Regions from separate parts of the Clostridium sp. BJN0013 genome, predicted to be linked through region 2. Evidence: riboswitches for the same ligand, from Rfam matches in the RefSeq annotation. Region 2 holds a riboswitch; each other region holds the start of a gene.
What was found. A riboswitch is a leader RNA that binds a small molecule or an ion and turns the genes downstream of it on or off. The one in region 2 is predicted to bind S-adenosylmethionine.

Region 1 (3,217 bases), 720 kb from region 2:
AAAGTTCTGTTACTGTTAATCCATTATTTATTTCTTTAGGATCTCCATTTATTTTTATGTTCATGACGTCCTCCTTGTTATTTTGATATTAAATAGCATAAGAAAATTTACACCATTTAATGTTTTAACCGTTTTGGTAAAAAGAAAACATAAATTTATAACTAAAATAAAAACCTTCTTGCTATGAGTTACAAGAAAGTCTTTCATTCAAGTTTCTCATCTGTCAAGCAAATACATGCCTGCTGGAATTAGCACCAATGAAAACAATCAGGTTGCCGGGTATCACAGGGCCAGTCCCTCTACCTCTCTTGATAAGAATTTAATATTTAATTATTTAAATACTAACATACTTAAATTAATCCTGTCAATAATATATTTTTCACTGTTATGCTATTGACATAGCTCCAGGTTTCAGTTTATTATAGGGGTAAGTTTTTTGTATTTGATTTTTAAAGGTATGATAATTATGGTGGACAATTATAAATTATTTAAAGATTTAAACCCGGATGAAAAAAACATATTTAATTTAATTCAGAAAGATGGAGCCATGACTAAGAATGAAATCCTGCTTAAAACAGGAATGAAGTTGACTTCATTAAATCGTATTATGGGTCCTCTTGAAGAAAAACGTATTATAGTACAGAAATGTATAGGAGAATCTACAGGAGGTAGAAAACCTATTCTATATGATATAAACTTATGTAGATTTTATATTGTAGGGATAGATATATCTAAAACTCATGCACAAGTTTCCATAGTAAATTTAAGAATGGAGATTTTTTATAAGAAGAGTTTTTATGTTAATTCTTCCGATTCATATAATGAAGTTGTAGAAAAAATTGTGAGAATTATAAGTGATGCTTACGTAGAGTTAAATTTAGAGTTTATTGATCTTATTGGAGTAGGACTTGGAATTGAAACAGATATCTGGAATGATGTGAATATAGACGAAATACTTGAAAAAAAATTGGAATGTAATGTAGTTAGTGAAAATGGTGCAAATTCAGCTGTTATTGCAGAGTATTTATATGGCAGTGGAAAACAATTTAAAAATCTAGCTTATTTTAATTGTGGATTGAGAATAAGAGAAGGGACAATTTTACAAGATAGAATTATAAAAACAGCAGATGATAATGAATATGCTTTTGAGCATATGGTTATCAATACAAATCAAGATGTTGATTTTGATAAGGTATGCCTTTCAGTTCAAAAAAACAATGAACTGTCTGAAAAGATAATTTTTGATGTTGCCTCTAAATTGGGGAAAAGTATAGAATTTTATAGTGATTTATTGGATTTGAATTGTGTTATATTAAGTGGACCTTTAATTAATTCGGATCTGTTTTATGAAACATGTGTAAGATATGTTCCTGAAAAGGTTATTTTCAAAAGAGATGGATATTTTAAAGAGGATGCAATTTCAATAGGGGCTGCGGCTTTACTTTTGGAAAGATGTATTGACAGTAAAATATAATGAAAATAAAGAGATAAATTAGTAATAAATAAAAATTTTATGTTGACAAAGCATTTTAAAAGTTATATTATGTACGTAAATTAAAAATGAATTAAATAACTTCTTATCAAGAGAGGTGGAGGGACTGGCCCTGTGATGCCCGGCAACCTAAATGATTTTTTTCATTCAATGGTGCTAATTCCAGCAGGTATATCCTGAAAGATGAGAGACAAGAGGATACAACCTCCTGTGGTTTCTCCACAGGAAGTTTTTTTTTGTCTATATGAAAACCACCTGCTATGCAGGTGTGTTCAGAATAGCTTAAGCGGTGAACAAAAAACCTCACTTTGATAAAATAGAAGAGGTCTCGTCAACCAAATCTATAATCAAAGGAGGTTTGCCCTAAATGGACAGTAATAGTTTATCACATACTAAATGGAGATGTAAATATCATGTAGTATTTTCACCCAAATATAGAAGAAAAGAAATATATGGAGAAAAAAGAAAAGAGATAGGAAAAATATTAAGGAAACTTTGTGAATGGAAAGGTGTAGAAATAATAGAGGCGAATGCATGTGAAGATCATATACATATGCTTTTATCGATACCACCAAAGACAAGTGTTTCAAGTTTTATGGGATTCTTGAAGGGAAAAAGTAGTCTAATGATATTTGAGAGATTTTCAAATTTAAAATATAAATATGGAAATAGGCACTTTTGGTGCAGAGGATTCTATGTAGACACAGTTGGAAAAAATAAAAAAGCAATAGAAGAATATATAAGAAATCAACAGAAAGAAGATATGATCGCCGACCAAGTAAGTATGAAGGAATACATGGACCCTTTTAAGGGTAGCAAGTAACATAAATTGCGGCTGGCGAGATCTTTAAGATGCCTTGAGGCATAATGCTGGTAATGTGCCCTTATAGGGCTTAGGAAAAACCACCAGCTAAGCTGGTGGATATTTATTTGGACTGACTAGAAAACTAGAGATCAAATTTAATTTATTGTAAGTGTTTGTATGCTTGTAATAAGTTAAATTTGATCTCTAATTTTATAAACTTATTTCCAATTTGAAAATAAGTTTTAATTATGAAAGATATGAATACAGTAAAGTAAATAATGAAAATTGACTTAGGAACAGTTAAACAGATTTTATACTTTAAATATGATATGAATTGGGTGGAAAGGAGATAATAATATGCCAAATGTAATTTTATCACCTCAAGAAGAAAAAATACAAGATGAAGCAAAGGGAAAAGTTAATAAGTATGCCGATAAGAGGGTATTTAAGATTTTAAAAGGATTTGAAAGAAGTAAACCTCGTATTGATATTGAAAGAGCAAAATATTTTACCGAGTCATTTAAACAGACGGAAGGTCAACCGCTTATTTTAAGATGGTCAAAAGCATTGAAACACATTGCAGAAAATATAACTGTATATATTGACAATGCTCAGCTTATTGTTGGTAGAGCAGGGTATCAAGGAAGATATGGGCTTTTATATCCAGAACTTGACGGAGATTTTTTAGATCTTGCAATAAGGGAATTACCTAATAGAGTACAGTCGCCTTTTAATATTTCTAAAGAAGATACTGAAGTTGTAATAGAAGATATTGCACCTTATTGGAAAGGAAAAACTTTTCATGAAGATTTAGCGAAAACTCTTCCTGAAGAAACATTAAAACTAACTTATGATCCTAAAGATACATTGAAATCCAGATTTATAGTTAATGAGACGGCATCTTTTAGATCTTCAATACA
Region 2 (3,217 bases):
TAGTTTTAGGGAGGATTATGCAGTGTTTGATACACACATACATACAATTTTTTCTACAGATTCAAATATGCAAATAGAAGATGCAATAAAATGCATGAGAGAAAAAAATATATCAGTTATATTAACAGAACATATGGATATTAATTTTCCCAAAAAAGATTCATTCTGTTTTAATGTAGATGATTATTTTAATTCATATTCTAAATATAGGGGTGATGATTTACTTTTAGGAATAGAGCTTGGCATGAAAGAAGATTGTTTTAGAGAGAGTAGTGATTTAATAAAAAATAATTCCTTTGACTATGTACTTGGGTCAGTCCATTTGGTAGAAAATCTAGATCTTTATTATGAAGATTATTATAGAGGAAAAAGTAAAAGAGAAGCCTATCTTAAGTATTTTGAAGTTATACTGGGTAATTTGGATAAATTTCAATTTATAGATAGTCTAGGGCATATTGATTATATAGCAAGATATGCTAAGTTTGAAGATAAGGAAATATACTACAGGGAATTTTCTGATATAATAGATGAAATATTAAATAAAGTTATAAAAGATGGTAAATGTTTGGAATTAAATACACGAAGGCTTGATAATGATATTTCAATAAAGAATATAATAGATATCTATAAAAGATTCAATGAACTAGGTGGAAAATACATAACACTGGGTTCTGATGCTCATCAGGTTGAAGCTATAGGAAATAATTTTATGGTGGCAAGAGAAATTTCACAGTTGTGCAATTTAAAAATAGTGTATTTTAAAAATAGATTGATGGAATATGATAAAGGTTTTTAGTAAATAGAGTTTTTATCTGCATAAAGTAATAAATGTGCAATTAAAACATGTAATGGACTAATGGATATATGCATATATATTTTAAGAAACTTTCTTTTTAATGCAATTCATTTTTATAGCTATAATGGATTTTATATCCTCTAAATTTTTATTGCTTAAGATTCTATAATTTAGCCAACATTTTCCATAGGGATATTGATTTTTCCATGTATCTTTACCTTCTAAAGATAAACTATCTAACTTATTGTATAACTTATTTAATTGATTTTCACCAATTTGAATAATTACAGTAAACGCACCCTTTTCAAAGAAAATATAACATATATGTTTATTTTTATGACAATATTTATAACACCATCCATGGTCACTTCCAAAACGAAATTTAAGTCTAGAAATTTAAGTCTAATTGATAATTCATAAGAATCAATCATAAATTGGTGTAGTTTTTCAAAATATAAAATACTTTCCTTTCCAATAGTTTCATATATATCATTTAATGATGGAATTATTTGTTTGTTAAGCATCCGTTCATACACTTTAGATTCACTCCTTATTATAAGATGTTAATCTACGAGTTTTAGATTAAAAAAGCTCTAGGAATATTCTTTCAGTTTTACTTAACCTTTAATCAATAAATATGTTTTTTATATTTTCTTCAATACATACCCATGAACGTTTTGAGAACATAATTAAAGTATGATTTTTTTTAGATTGTTTTTTTATTATTTCAGTCATATTATGCCCTATAAAATCTGTAAGTACCAATACTACATCCGTATTTTTAGGAATTTCTATTTTCTTATCTCCTTTTTTTCTACCTGTAATGTGATTAACTTTATTAATTCCACATTTGTCCAGCTTATTTTTAATATTATCAAGTCTGTCCCCTCCTACAATTAAAATATTCATAAAAATCTCTCCTCTTTATAATATATAAATTAAGACTATGTATAAACTTCTTTCCTATTTCGAGGCTGTGGTTTATTCCAAATAGTTTAAGAAAAAGTAAAAATAAAAACTCTTCCTGTAAGATAAGTTACAAGAAGAGTTCCTTCATGCTTCTCATCTTTCAGGCTTTATACCTGCTGGAATTAGCACCGTTGAATGATGAAAAATCATTCAGGTTGCTGGGCATCATAGGACCAGTCCCTTCGCCACTCTGGATAAGAAGTTCCGTATTCAATTGAAAAAATGATAACAGATATATATACTGTTTGTCAATAGAAAAACAAATTTTTTTATATTTTTTAAAATTTATAATAATCATAATATTGTAAAAATATTTAAGCTAAGGGAGATTAAAACACAACTTTACAAGTTCTGCTGTGATATTAGTGTAATAACAACTAATTGGGGCCGATTATTGATTCGGACAGGGAAGAGGCTGTTTCCAAGGCCTCGGCTGATCACCATCGATAAGTGGTAAACGTATCTGTCCTCCATGAGAATGACCACTTAAAACCAAATCAATTCTATTATCTGCATATATGTGAAACAATTCTGATTTATGTGATAACAAGATTGTGTAGTGGCTGTTCTCATTTTTCATAGCCTTCAATTTTGCATCAACTATGACTGCATTTCTCCCAGATAAATTGTAGTTTGTTGTAAAGGCTGGATCATCAAATTAATATATAAATTTCTAAATTGACAAATTTGATTAAATTATTTTTTACCCCAGAGCTTAGTTAATCTATCTTTAATTTTAGATTCAAATCCATTGGATGTTGGCTTATAATACACAGTATTTTTATGGGAATCAGGTAAATACTGCTGGTTTACAAATCCACCGTAAGAGTGTGGATATAGATAATCAGTGCCATATCCTGATTTTTCTGCACCCTTATAATGGGCATCTCTTAAATAAGGGGGTATTCCAGAATCTCTGCGACTTCTAACATCTTTCAGCGCAGAATCAATTGCAATGCAGGAAGCATTTGATTTTGGTGCTGATGCTACGTATATTGCTGCTTGAGACAATGCGTATCTACATTCTGGCATGCCTATCATATGTACTGCATTCATGGCATTTGTGGCTACTATTAAAGCTATAGGGTCAGCATTTCCAACATCTTCTGAGGCCTGAATAACAATTCTTCTTGCTATAAACATGGGGTCTTCACCAGCATCTAGCATTTTTCCAAGATAGTATACTGCTGCATCAGGAGAACTGCCTCGAAGTGACTTTATAAAAGCGCTGATGGTATCATAGTGGGATGTACCCTCTTTATCATATAAGGTAATTTTCCTCTGGATGCATTCTTTTGCATCTTTTGTGGTTATAAAAATTTTATCTTCTTTTTTTGATGAAGTTCTAACTGCCATATCCAAAGCATTTAAGGCCTTTCTTATATCACCGCCGCTGTGTAGGGCAAAGTAATCAAATACCTCGGGGTCTACTTCTATTTTAAGATGGCCAAA
Region 3 (3,217 bases), 490 kb from region 2:
TGCCATTTGTCTACAGTCTGAGCCCTGGTAGATTCCAGGGCTTTTTATTATAAAGGCTTTTATCTGGTATTTGAGAGATATCTCATACTTCTTTGGTTGGGTAATTTGAGACAATTAGAAAAACTTGTTTCAGAACTTGGATTAATTGCCAATACTATATTCGGATATGGAAGAGGAATTGAGAATATAGATAAAATACCAGAGGAAATAAATGCGCATTATATTACTATTTCATGGCCTGTATTTGAAAGTCTTATAATAAATGGTCCTTATGTAGGATATTCAGGTGGACTTAAACTCTTAGAAGATATATATTCTGTAGTTCTTACAAGATTTAATTGATTTATAGGAGGGTATATATGAATTATAAAGTTGCAGTTGCAAGTAGTGATGGCAAATTTGTAAATGAACATTTTAGAAAAGCAAGCCAATTTTATATATATAAAGTGGAAAACGGGGATTATGAATTTGTAGAGTTGAGAAAAATAGATGACATCCTTAGCTGTGGAAAAGAAAGTCACTATGATAAAATTTTGTCTATTGTTAAACATCTTTCAGGGTGTAGGATAGTTCTGGTTAGCCAAATAGGTAGAGAAGCTGCTATATTTTTGAATAGAAATGGAATTGAAGCTTTTGATATAACCCAATCTATAGATGAGGCTTTAAAAAAGTTAATTAAATATTATTCCAGAATAGATAAAATTAATAAACCATGTAATTAGAAATTATATATACAATTTCTTTTGAAAGGGGATTTTTTATTGACATTATTCAACTTTAGTTGACTGGGAAACCAGAGGCTTTAAATAAAATTTATATTTAAAGTTTTTGGTTTTTCTATTTTTGCTGGAAAGGCCAAAGGAGAAATATTAGGACTTATTGAGGTATTAAATAAATTAAAATTACCTGTTACATTACAACAATTAGAGATAGAAGATGGTGTTGATAAAAAAATATATGGAGCTAAAAGACATAGCTTCAGTTCCAATTACTGGACTTGAATATCCTGCTTTATATATAATTCTCATATTCTAAGTATTTTAATATTTTACTAAATTTATATCAATAATATAAAAGATATATAACTAAGAAATTTTTTAAAATTATGTAAAAATAAGTTGACAGAGATTTTATTGTGGTATATAATCAAATTATTATATATCAATAATTTATTTTCTTATCAAGAGAAACTGAGGGGCTGGCCCGATGAAGTTTCAGCAACCAGTATGTTTTGTTTACATGCAAGGTGCTAAATCCTGCAGGTTTAATTCTGAAAGATGAGGAAAGGTAACGTGCTAAAAATTATATTTTAGAGCAGTAGTCTTCCTCATTATTTGAGGGAGACTTTATTTTTTAAAATCTTATCATATGACTTAACTTTTAGTTGACTGGAAAACCAGAGGCTTTAAATAAAATTTTAATTTTATTTAATAGCCTCTGGTTTTTTATTATTTACTATAACTATATTAAGGAATTAAGAAATAAACACTTAGTACAGAAAGATATTATCTACAATAGTTAGGGCAGTAGAAAATTCGGCTGGGTTTACCAGAGATACTGGATACTAAATATTATTGAATATTTAGTATCTTTCGGTATATATTTCCATAATGGTGTAAAAATTAATTTTTATAAAGGAGATGTTTTCATGTCTATTAATATTAAGGTAATAGAATCGGCAACTAGGGAAAACAGACTTAATTCTATTACTGGTTATAGTGGAACAGTTAAGGATCTTGTTAAAAAAGTGCAATGTGGATGTCTTAAAAATGAGGAAAGGTGCTTTAGTCAGGCTAGTAACTGTAGTTCTGGATGTGCCCAGGGGTATTTGTCACGTGTATTGGATGCTGCCATTGTAAATCATGGTGCCATTGGATGCTCTGCAGATGTAATTGGGGAAAATACTACTTTCAAATGGGGACAGAATATAAGAAATTGGGAAAAGAAAGATGTAAATGTGATAAACACTAATATGACAGAGGATTCTACTGTATTTGGCGGTAGAGATAAGTTAAAGGAAGGTATAAAAGAAGCATATAAGAGGTTTAAACCTAAGGCTATATTTGTTACTACTTCTTGTGCTTCGGCAATTATTGGAGACGATATTAAGAGTATTACAGATGAAATGGAAAAAGAAATAAAGATTCCTGTGGTACCTGTTTTCTGCGAAGGATTTAGATCAAGAATATGGGCTTCAGGTTTTGATGCAGCGTTTCATGCCATATTGACACGTATAGTGAAACCACCTAGAAAGAAACGTCCAAAACTTGTAAATATGATAAATTTTAATGGAAGTGCTAGAGATTATATAACTGAAATACTATCAAAACTTGGGCTTATTCCTCAATTTGTAGTACCTTTTGCTACTATAGAGCAGATATCTAGAATGTCGGAGGCTGCAGCTACTATTAGCATATGTGGTACTTTAGGGGGATATTTGGGAAATGGATTAGAACAGCAATATGGTGTTCCTTATGTAAAGTCTATTCAGCCCCACGGTATTGCAGGTATGGATAATTGGCTCAGAGGACTTGGAAAAGCTGTAGGCAAAGAGAAAGAAGTAAAAGATTATATAGATAATGAAAAGAAGATAATAGCACCAGAACTTGAAAAAATCAGAGAAAAGTTGAAAGGAAAAAGAGCAATAGTAGGGATGGGACCAAGTTTTTCTCACAATTATATAAGAGTATTAGGTGAATTAGGTATTGAGGTAATATGGGGAATTTCCTGGCATTTCGATCAGCATTACGATCATGGAGGCATACCGGAATCATCCATTGCACTATCCAAGAGAGATGAAGATATCCCAATAAGCATATGTGATGTTCAAAATTTCGAAATATTAAATTTGTTGAACAAATTGAAACCGGATCTTTATATAGCCAGGCACCCAGGTACTACAATATGGCCAACTAAGATGGGAATCCCATCTATAATGATATCAGATGAATACAGTGCCTTTGGATATAGGGGAATTATAGATTTTGGTCACAGCATAATAGATACCTTGGAAAATAACAGCTTAGCAGAGAGCTTATCCAAAAGGATAAGGCTTCCATATACTTCCTGGTGGTTTAAGCAGGATACATTTAAATTTCTTGAAAATGAGGTGAAATAATGAGTGGAGTGGTTGAAGAATTAAGACATGTCTGTGCACTTGGAGGATATGAATCCGTACTTGCTATAGAAAGGGCAGTACCCATAATACATGCTGGAC

Region 1: it holds a riboswitch for S-adenosylmethionine, as region 2 does, so the genes downstream of both, tnpA (IS200/IS605 family transposase) here and AB3K27_RS12500 (DUF2325 domain-containing protein) in region 2, are expected to answer to the same signal.
Region 3: it holds a riboswitch for S-adenosylmethionine, as region 2 does, so the genes downstream of both, AB3K27_RS15185 (nitrogenase component 1) here and AB3K27_RS12500 (DUF2325 domain-containing protein) in region 2, are expected to answer to the same signal.

What each region holds. Positions count from the first base shown of each region.
Region 1 covers NZ_CP162495.1:1,742,470-1,745,686, forward strand. Annotated here, with positions in the region: gene thiS (sulfur carrier protein ThiS) at 1-64, opposite strand, end outside; SAM riboswitch class I at 214-318, opposite strand; gene AB3K27_RS09150 (ROK family transcriptional regulator) at 437-1,474, shown strand; SAM riboswitch class I at 1,575-1,682, shown strand; gene tnpA (IS200/IS605 family transposase) at 1,860-2,315, shown strand; gene AB3K27_RS09160 (pyruvate formate lyase family protein) at 2,655-3,217, shown strand, end outside.
Region 2 covers NZ_CP162495.1:2,462,213-2,465,429, reverse strand. Annotated here, with positions in the region: gene AB3K27_RS12515 (histidinol phosphate phosphatase) at 23-796, shown strand; gene AB3K27_RS12510 (DUF3788 family protein) at 878-1,192, opposite strand; gene AB3K27_RS12505 (hypothetical protein) at 1,081-1,320, opposite strand; gene AB3K27_RS12500 (DUF2325 domain-containing protein) at 1,421-1,705, opposite strand; SAM riboswitch class I at 1,856-1,966, opposite strand; gene AB3K27_RS12495 (replication-associated recombination protein A) at 2,462-3,217, opposite strand, start outside.
Region 3 covers NZ_CP162495.1:2,955,206-2,958,422, reverse strand. Annotated here, with positions in the region: gene AB3K27_RS15195 (hypothetical protein) at 106-342, shown strand; gene AB3K27_RS15190 (NifB/NifX family molybdenum-iron cluster-binding protein) at 360-722, shown strand; SAM riboswitch class I at 1,175-1,284, shown strand; gene AB3K27_RS15185 (nitrogenase component 1) at 1,649-3,118, shown strand; gene AB3K27_RS15180 (nitrogenase component 1) at 3,118-3,217, shown strand, end outside.